2 regions of the Halomonas sp. N3-2A genome follow, and region 1 is predicted to be linked to the other one. Evidence: predicted binding sites of a transcription regulator. Region 1 holds the regulator's gene; the other holds the start of a gene.

Region 1 (4,397 bases):
AAAACGACGCTGAGTGTCGACATCCCCGCCTCGATTCACTCCTCTCTCTAAACCACAGAGCCACATAATGCGCGTTAAGATCCAATCACGATGAGGGAATTCCGCCGCAAGCGCCGACGTAAACACTTCCCCAGTCCACCGCCGCCCCCGAAAAACAGCATTATCAGCTAAACCGCCCCCTATCGATGCGCGGATATAATGCCATCCCAGGGGGGTTTGACCACTGCCTTCCTGCTGCCCTACGCCTTTTTCACCGGTGGACACAGCGCACGTGTACTGCAGCGTGCGCCCTTGCCACCAGCATAGCTGCTGGTGTTTGATATTGATGTCTATCCAACCACCATTCTGCGGGGGTAGTTCAGCTAGCGTGGGCGTTCGCATAATGTCCTTCATCAGCAGCAGGCGGTAGCGGAGCATTCATGGCAGCAACCACGACAGGGCGTAAACGTCTTACCAAATCCCTGACGGTTACTTGCTCATTATAGTCTTTCGCGGCAATGTCACGCAGCGCATCTAAACCCGACAGCGTAAAAATCACGGTGCCCAGCATGAAATGCAGTCGCCAAAAACGCTCAGCATCAGGTAAATCTGGCGTTGCCTGGCGCACCAACTCAGTAAAGCGGGTAAACACGTCTCCGTACTGCTGTTGGATATAACGGCGTAAATGCCCTTGTGCCTGGCTATACGCCAACCCTAGCAGACGCATAAACACCTTCAGGCTATTGCGCTCAGCTGGCACTGCCAGCACCGTGCTTGCCATTGTTTCCAACAGCACTTCAAGCGGAATCACATCACCGTTGTACTGCGCTTCCAGCTCATCAAGCGCCGTGTGAAAACGTTGTGAGAAGGGATCTAAATAGCGCGCAAATACCGCCTGGATAAGCGCCTTTTTAGAACCAAAGTGGTAATTGACGGCAGCCAAATTAACCCGCGCTTTACTGGTGATATTGCGTAGCGATGTTTCGGCAAAACCACGCTCGGCAAACAGCACCTCAGCGGTATCGAGGATACGTGTTACCGTATCAGATTGCGCCATAGCGCCCTCCAGAAAACGAGTGTTTAAAACATCGTTAAATACTATGCCATAACGCTATTTGGCTCAATCACTTATCTTTAGCTTTTTACCCAACGCTCAAATGCACCCTAGGCCCCTATTCAAACACCTGCCATCAGACGCTCCGTCGACAGAGCCCCTCACACTCGTCGTTCCTATCTGCATTCCTGACACCATTCGCATAATGACTGCCATGCCATAGCGAAACGCTCTAGCATGTACTGGACAGAGCAACATACTGTATACTTAACCACATACTGTTTAAGCCGACATGTAGCCACTGTCTTGTTCAATTTTTTGGAGTTTGTTATGTCGCGTCCTCTTACTGCTCGTCAACAGCATGTTTTTGATTTTATTGTTAAAACGATGTCTGAATTTGGCTATCCGCCGACCCGCGCAGAAATTGCCAAAGCGCTAGGCTTTCGTTCTCCTAACGCTGCTGAAGAGCATTTACGAGCGCTTGAGCGCAAAGGTGCCATCCGCATTATCCGTAACACCTCGCGGGGGATTCGACTGCCTAATCAGGAACCACAGGATATCGGTGATGTCTCGGCAACAGCGCCTGCCGCCAACGTAGAACCACTACCGAATGGCTTACCAGTCATTGGCGAAGTGGCCGCAGGAAGCCCGATTCTAGCAGCGGAACACATTGATCGTTATTGCCCACTCCCCGCTGAATACTTTACCCCCAAAGCGGATTACCTTCTTCGGGTGCGAGGCTTGTCAATGAAGGATGTTGGCATACTGGAAGGCGACCTTCTTGCCGTGCATCGCACCGACCGGGTTCGTGATGGCCAAATCGTGGTGGCAAGGTTAGAAGATGAAGTCACTGTAAAACGCTTTAAACGACAGGGCCATACGGTGACGCTGATTGCTGAAAACAGCGACTTTGCGCCCATAGAAATTGACCTGCGTACGCAGCAGTTGGATATCGAAGGGGTGGGAGTTGGTGTCATACGTGGCGGTAACGGCCAAGCACTGGGATAAGCGAGTAAGTGTAAATGCCGGTGAGGCACTCGATAGAGATACTCACCGGCTATCGCAATGTTACTGAGAGTCTATATAGCGACGATCATTAAACGTAGCTACCCAACTCGGGTGATACACCAATAAAATACTGAGTAACATCCCTGTGATAAAAGCCTCGGAGGGCATTAACAGGGGTAAGAAGCGCGCATACTCTTGGGCTAAGTACACAGCTTCAGAGTCAGTACCCGCCACCATGATTAGCAAGACCACCGACAACCCTCCTGCCAGTGTTGCCAGCGCTGCGCCAAAAAAGCCGCATACGAATAAAAAGATCATCAAGTTATCCGGCAGGCGCCGGTCTACCCATCGCCATACCAGACCGGTAATGACCGCAGGTACAATGCCGGTTACCAACACATTAGCGCCTAGTAACGCCCATTCGTTACGGCCAATGGCTGACATCGCAACATTAATCAGCACATTGCTGATTAATGCGAGAGGCATTTTGAATACCAACGTCATTAAGACGGTGAAGACTAAGTGCAGGGTTAACCAATCGACTGCCTGAGCACGCAGTTGCCACATCAACACCACAGCGAGCGTCGCGGCTAACCACCGATGCTGAAGAGCCACATCGCCTATCAGCACTCGCCAAGGGCGCAGCCATATCATCCACGCAAGTACGCTCAACGATACCAACCACGTCAGCAACAATGCCCAGGGAGCTAAAACACTTTGCGCGAAAGACATGGATGCCCCTATCTACCCGTCAGCTAACGACAAGCCAGCTGTAAACTCGAATTGACTAAAAACGCTGCGTATCTAAACAACATGATCAGCTGAACACCACGGTCTTATTGCCATGGATTAATACCCGGTCTTCTAAATGCCATCGTAAACCACGCGCCAATACCGCTTTTTCGACATCGCGCCCAAAGCGCACGAGATCCGTTGGCGTATGGCAATGACTTACCCGATGAATATCTTGTTCAATAATCGGCCCAGCATCCAGTTCTTCAGTGACATAGTGACAGGTAGCTCCGATTAGCTTAACGCCACGCTGGTAAGCTTGATGGTAGGGCTTAGCACCGGCAAAAGAGGGTAAGAAACTGTGGTGGATGTTAATCACCCGTCCCGCGTAACGCGAGCAGAGCGAAGGTGGCAAAATTTGCATGTAACGTGCCAGCACAACGCAGTCAGCCCTTGCGCTATCAATCTGCGCTTGCACCTGCTCGAAAGCAGCCTGCTTGTTATCAGGATCTACGGGCACATGATGGTAAGGAATGCCATACCACTCAGTGAGTGATCGCATATCCTCATGATTTGAAATAACCCCGACAATATCGCAATCAAGCTCCCCAGCCTGCCAACGATAAAGCAGATCAACCAGGCAGTGAGACTCCCGCGACACCATCAACACCACACGCCTACGCTTTTGAGTATCGACGAGCGACCACTGCATATTGAAGGCTTTAGCCACCGGCTCAAACGCACTACGTAACGCCTCCGCCGACATACCCAACGAATCTGCCAAAATTTCGTATCGCATGAAGAATCGGCCGGTCTCAAGATCAGAGTGCTGACTTGCTTCAGTGATAGAACCACCTTGTTGAGCAATAAAGCTTGAGACACGCGCCACAATGCCCACTTGATCAGGGCAAGAAACCACCAAACGGTAATAATGAGACATAAATAAACACTCTTGACATATTTTAACGGCACGTTCGACAAGCACCTACCAGCGGTAGGGAAGCGGTATATAGGCGAAATAGTGTACCTTATGCTTATCAAGGAAGCACCGCAGCCAAATGCCACGATGATTGTTACCCGCCCCTGCCTTCCCGTATAGTTAAGGTCTTACTTTTTAGGCTTTTCATTACTGATGCACCCACCACGCGTTCAACTTCGTCCCCGCCGTCGCCCTCCCCTGCGCCTACTGCCGCTAGGTGGGTGTGGTGAAATTGGAATGAACCTTACGTTGTATGGATACGATGATGAGTGGATCGCCGTCGACTGCGGCATGATGATTCGCCAAGATCTACCCAATTCCCCGCTGCAGGTGCCCAATACAGATACATTAGCAGCACTCAACATTACCCCAAAGGCACTCTACATTACCCATGGCCATGAAGATCATATTGGCGCCGTGGCGTGGCTCTGGCCCAGGTGGAATTGCCCTATTTTTGCAACGCCGTTAGCGGCGGGATTGCTGCGCCATAAGTTTGCAGAACATCAGCTTAGTAGCGCCGCTATAAACGTTGTGGAACCAGGTGATGCAATGGAGCTCGGCCCCTTCACGCTGCGTTACCTTCACGTTACCCATTCGATTCCAGAAAGCTGCTCAATCCTAATGCAGGCAGGCGACTATCGCGTG
Region 2 (4,397 bases), 640 kb from region 1:
TCGCGGTGCATTGGCCGTGGCTGCTAGCGGTTTTGCTGGTCATGGTCGCAGTGGGGGAGACCCTAAGCCCGCGGCTGCGCCAAACGCTGAGCTCGCGCTAGCCGCTGTTGTTCACGCTTCACCCTGGCAGCTGCAATGGCGCCAGGGTGAGTGCCTGCCTCCATGAGTTCGTCCCAGCAGGTGGTGTAACGGTTAGAGCGGTGCGCACAGCGCAACTGCCACGGTGCTTCCGCCTCTGTCATTCCAAAGCGAATCGTGCCTTGCCCCATGCGCTGATTAATGGCGTCAACGGCGTTCATCAAGTGCGGGTGCGCTTTATGTGAAGGCTGCAACAGCGAAAGCTGATACTGCTGTGCATCGACTAAGTCCAATAGCATGACACCGGCTTTCATAAACTGAAAACCCGGCCGATACATCTGTTCCAACCCTTCGCGCACGGCTTCTAAAATGATGCGGGTATCGTCGCTTGGCGATGCCAGGGGAATCATCGCGCTAGGTGAAAGCTGAGGCTGGTCTTTACGATGGCGGTTGGTATTTAGAAATAGCAATACGGCGCGGGTAAGGCTTTTCTGCTGGCGCAGTTTTTCGGCACTGCGCTGAGCATGGCGGCGCAGCGCTGCGTGCAATTCCGCTTTTACGCCGGTTGCGTGGCCAAAAGAGCGTGACGTCATAATACGCTGACGCGGCTCTTCTAATGCGTTCATTGCCAAGCAGGAGGTGCCACGTAGCTCTAGCGCTGTACGCGCAAGCACCACTGAAAATCGTTTGCGAAGTTGCTTTGGGTCGCACTCCCGCAACTGCCACGCCGTGCGAATACCACTCACCGCAAGCCGTTCTGCTAGGCGTCTGCCGACGCCCCATACGTCATTCACCGGCAGCTGTTTAAGCAGCGCCGTAGTGGTCGGGCTGTTGGCAGTGAGTAGGCAGACGCCTTGGTAGTGAGACTGCTGTTTGGCAACGTGATTAGCGAGCTTGGCTAGCGTATGGGTAGGTGCCAGCCCTACGCATACAGGTAGCCCTAAATAGCGGCGAACACGGCGGCGCACAGCTTCCCCGAGCGCTTGGCATTGAGTGTCGCTGAAGCCATCCAGGTAGATAAACATTTCGTCAATAGAGTAAGGCGCGACGTCTGGGCAGGCATCCCGCAGTAGCTGGGCGAGTCGTGCGGACATGTCGCCATACAGCTCGTAGTTTGATGACAGTAAGTGAATCTCTCCCCGTCGGCGCAAACCTTCCAGTTGGAAAGCGGGAGTGCCCATGGGGATTTCCAAGGCTTTCATTTCGGCCGAGCGGGCGATCACACAGCCATCGTTATTCGACATCACGCCCACGGGTTTGCCTTCAAGCGCGGGCTTAAAAACACGCTCGCAGGAAACATAAAAATTATTGGCATCAACAAGGCCAATCATGGCAAATACTCATGCACCACGGCGCGCACCACCCCCCATAGCTGGCAGTTTGTCTCTGCTAACGGCAGCGGTGGATAGTGGGGATGTGCCGAGCAGAGGTGTGGTGTGCCTTGATAGAGCGCATAACGCTTTATCAGTACTTCCTCTTCAAACATGGCGACCAGGATATGCCCTAAGCGGGGCGGTATGCTGCGATCTACCACCAGCAAATCACCTTCGAATATCCCCCAGCCTTCCATGCTGTCGCCCGCGGCGGTGAGGTAAAACGTGTGGTTGGGATGTTTAATCAGTCGCTCATTGAGATCTAACGTGCGTGGTTCGTAATCTTGAGCAGGTGAAGGGAAGCCGCTAAACCCAGCGCGGCCGTATAACGTTGGAAATGGCAATGGCTGAGAGGTTAACGGCAGGGCTGTCGCGACCATCGTTGTTGGAAATGTACTCGTTGTAAACGTACTTGTTGCCAACGTGGCTGTTTTTAAAGCGGCGGGTTGGGACGGCATCGTCGGCATCCTCATGAATAAATAGTGTGTTTATATACAGTATTTATAAACAGTATTTATTCATGAAGGAGAAATTGCAAGCGACGCTCAACGCTGGGGGGCTGGGAGCTACTGGCTTAGTGGGTGCAATTGGCTTAGCGAGCAAGCCACAGACCAACCACCAACGCACTTATCACGGTAATCAAGAACACAAGGTTGCGAGCACGGGTGTCACGACGTGGTTTCATAGTCATTTTCCTGTTGGTCATCATCGTTAAGAGCATTTCGCAGTAGTTGCAGCACGCAAGCGTTATCCGCATAAAAGCGGCAGATGCGCTGCGCTTAGCATGGTAACGTTTACGCCTTAGAGCGTCATCTGACGTATATGACATTGCTTGGTTATCCGGCTTTTAAGAGATCCTGCTTATGAATGAATCGACCCACGTCGGTACCGCTGCGCAGCCGCTTTCCCTGGCGAATGGTCGGCTGGCGGCGCTTAGCTGGGGGCGTAGCACTGCGCCTACTTGGGTGGCGCTGCATGGTTGGCTAGACAACGCGGCGAGCTTCAGTCGGCTGGCGCCGCTATTGGTGAAAGCACTGGATATTCGCATTGTGGCGATCGACTTCCGTGGTCACGGGCACTCAGCTCATGCGCCTGCAGGAAGCGACTATGCACTATGGGACTATACCCAGGACGTGCTGGATACCATGGAATCATTGGAGATTGAAAAAGCGACGCTACTTGCTCACTCGATGGGGGCAGCCGTGGCTTGCCTAGTCTCGGCAGCGCTGCCTGAGCGGGTAGATAAGCTAATTCTGTTAGATGGCTTAGGAGCGCTAAACACACCTGCCGAAGAGACTGCCAGCCAACTACGCAAAGGGCTAGTGGCCTATAGGCGGCCGCTTTCCCGTCCTCCTCGTTATCCCGATGTTGAGAGTGCAGTTGCAGCGCGGGTAGCCGGAGGTGTCACGCCGCTGGACAGCATCACCGCCACGCCACTTGTCGAGCGCAACACCCAGGCCACTGCCGATGGGCATGTGCAAATGCGTACCGATAGCCGTTTATTAAAGCCTTCCTTGGTGCGCTTTACGCCCCAGCAAGTGCTGGCACTACTGGCGGAGATTCAAGCCCCGGTACTATTGATAGAAGGGGAACGAGGTATTTTAGGCGAGCGGGACTGGGCAGAAAAAGCGCGCCAAGCAGTACCACAGTTAACGCGCCATGTACTAGCGGGTGGCCATCATCTGCATCTTGAGCCCCAGGCGGTTCATCGCGTGGCCAGTACAATCAGTCAGCAAGCGTAGCGGGTACCTGATTGCTCGCGTTAGGAAGATGACGATGAAGAAAAAAGTAGCGCATGTTGTTAAAACACCTGTGGCAAGTAGCTGCTTGAATGGCGGTAATAAGGTTGCGCTGGTATTAGGGAGTGGAGGGGCCAGGGGCTATGCCCATATCGGTGTTATCGAAGCATTAGAAGCGCGCGGCTTCGAGATAATTTCGATTGCGGGTTGCTCTATGGGCGCGCTAATTGCTGGTATTTATGCCGCTGGCAAGCTGCCTGAATACCGGGATTGGGTGTGTAACCTGGACTATTTAGACGTGCTCAAGCTGGTCGATGTGACCTGGAGTCCAATGGGCGCCATGCGAGCGAATAAGGTCATGAGCAAACTTGAAGAGCTGGTCGGCGATATGCTGATCGAAGACCTGCCTATTCCGGTGACGACCGTCGCGACGGATCTGGTTCGTCAACGTGAGGTGTGGTTTCAAAATGGCCCGTTACTCCAGGCAATCCGTGCCTCTATTGCCGTGCCGGGTGTCATTACCCCAGTACATGTGGGTGGCCAAGTACTCGTTGATGGCGGCTTGCTGAACCCACTGCCGATAATGCCGATATTAGCCACCCACGAAGCGGATTTTGTGGTGGCGGTTAACGTGACGGCGCACAGCCCACAACCGATCACCTTAGAGGAGTTGTTACCCAGCGAAGATGCAAGCGACAGCCGCACCGCGTTAGAGCGCGACCGTGATGCTAATATTGGCGGTTGGATGGACGATGTGCGTGCCACCACGCGCCGTCTGTGGGATGGGCTGGGGGGCAGCAATGGTGAAGAGAGCGACGTTGATGAAACCGTTGACCTGCGTGGTCGGCGTGAATGGGGCAAGCTCGATATGATTCTAGAGTCGTTTGATATCACCCAAGCGGCGCTCGCGAAGTATAAAATCGCAGGCTATCCGCCGGATGTATTGATCGAAATTCCCAAAACTGTTTGCAGCACTTACGAGTTTCACCGCGCCAACGAATTAATTCGGCTGGGTCGGCATCTTGCTGATGAAGCGTTAGAGCGCCGCATGCCTAGCATTGCTTCGGATGCGACCGAGTGACATAGCCGCCTACTGCCCGCGCTTGCGCAGCAGAATATACACCGCGCCTGTTCCGCCATCGATATCGGTGGCGGAACAGAACGCCAAGACGCCGGGCCACTCTCTTAACCACGCATTGGTATGGCT

What was found. Region 1 encodes LexA, which represses DNA repair genes until DNA is damaged. Its sites were predicted from a motif close to TACTGTNTANNTANACAGTA; they were not measured.
Region 2: a site for LexA is predicted at 1,932-1,951, ahead of CEK60_RS08765 (LexA family protein). Genes of this name have one in related genera too.

What each region holds. Positions count from the first base shown of each region.
Region 1 is NZ_CP022286.1:1,203,485-1,207,881, reverse strand. It holds gene CEK60_RS05670 (L,D-transpeptidase) at 1-381, opposite strand, end outside; gene CEK60_RS05665 (TetR/AcrR family transcriptional regulator) at 359-1,036, opposite strand; gene lexA (transcriptional repressor LexA) at 1,364-2,041, shown strand; gene CEK60_RS05655 (energy-coupling factor ABC transporter permease) at 2,102-2,773, opposite strand; gene purU (formyltetrahydrofolate deformylase) at 2,859-3,713, opposite strand; gene CEK60_RS05645 (ribonuclease J) at 3,990-4,397, shown strand, end outside.
Region 2 is NZ_CP022286.1:1,841,577-1,845,973, reverse strand. It holds gene CEK60_RS08775 (sodium-dependent transporter) at 1-101, shown strand, start outside; gene CEK60_RS08770 (Y-family DNA polymerase) at 63-1,409, opposite strand; gene CEK60_RS08765 (LexA family protein) at 1,406-1,831, opposite strand; gene CEK60_RS08760 (alpha/beta fold hydrolase) at 2,315-3,193, shown strand; gene CEK60_RS08755 (patatin-like phospholipase family protein) at 3,228-4,271, shown strand; gene CEK60_RS08750 (Smr/MutS family protein) at 4,281-4,397, opposite strand, start outside.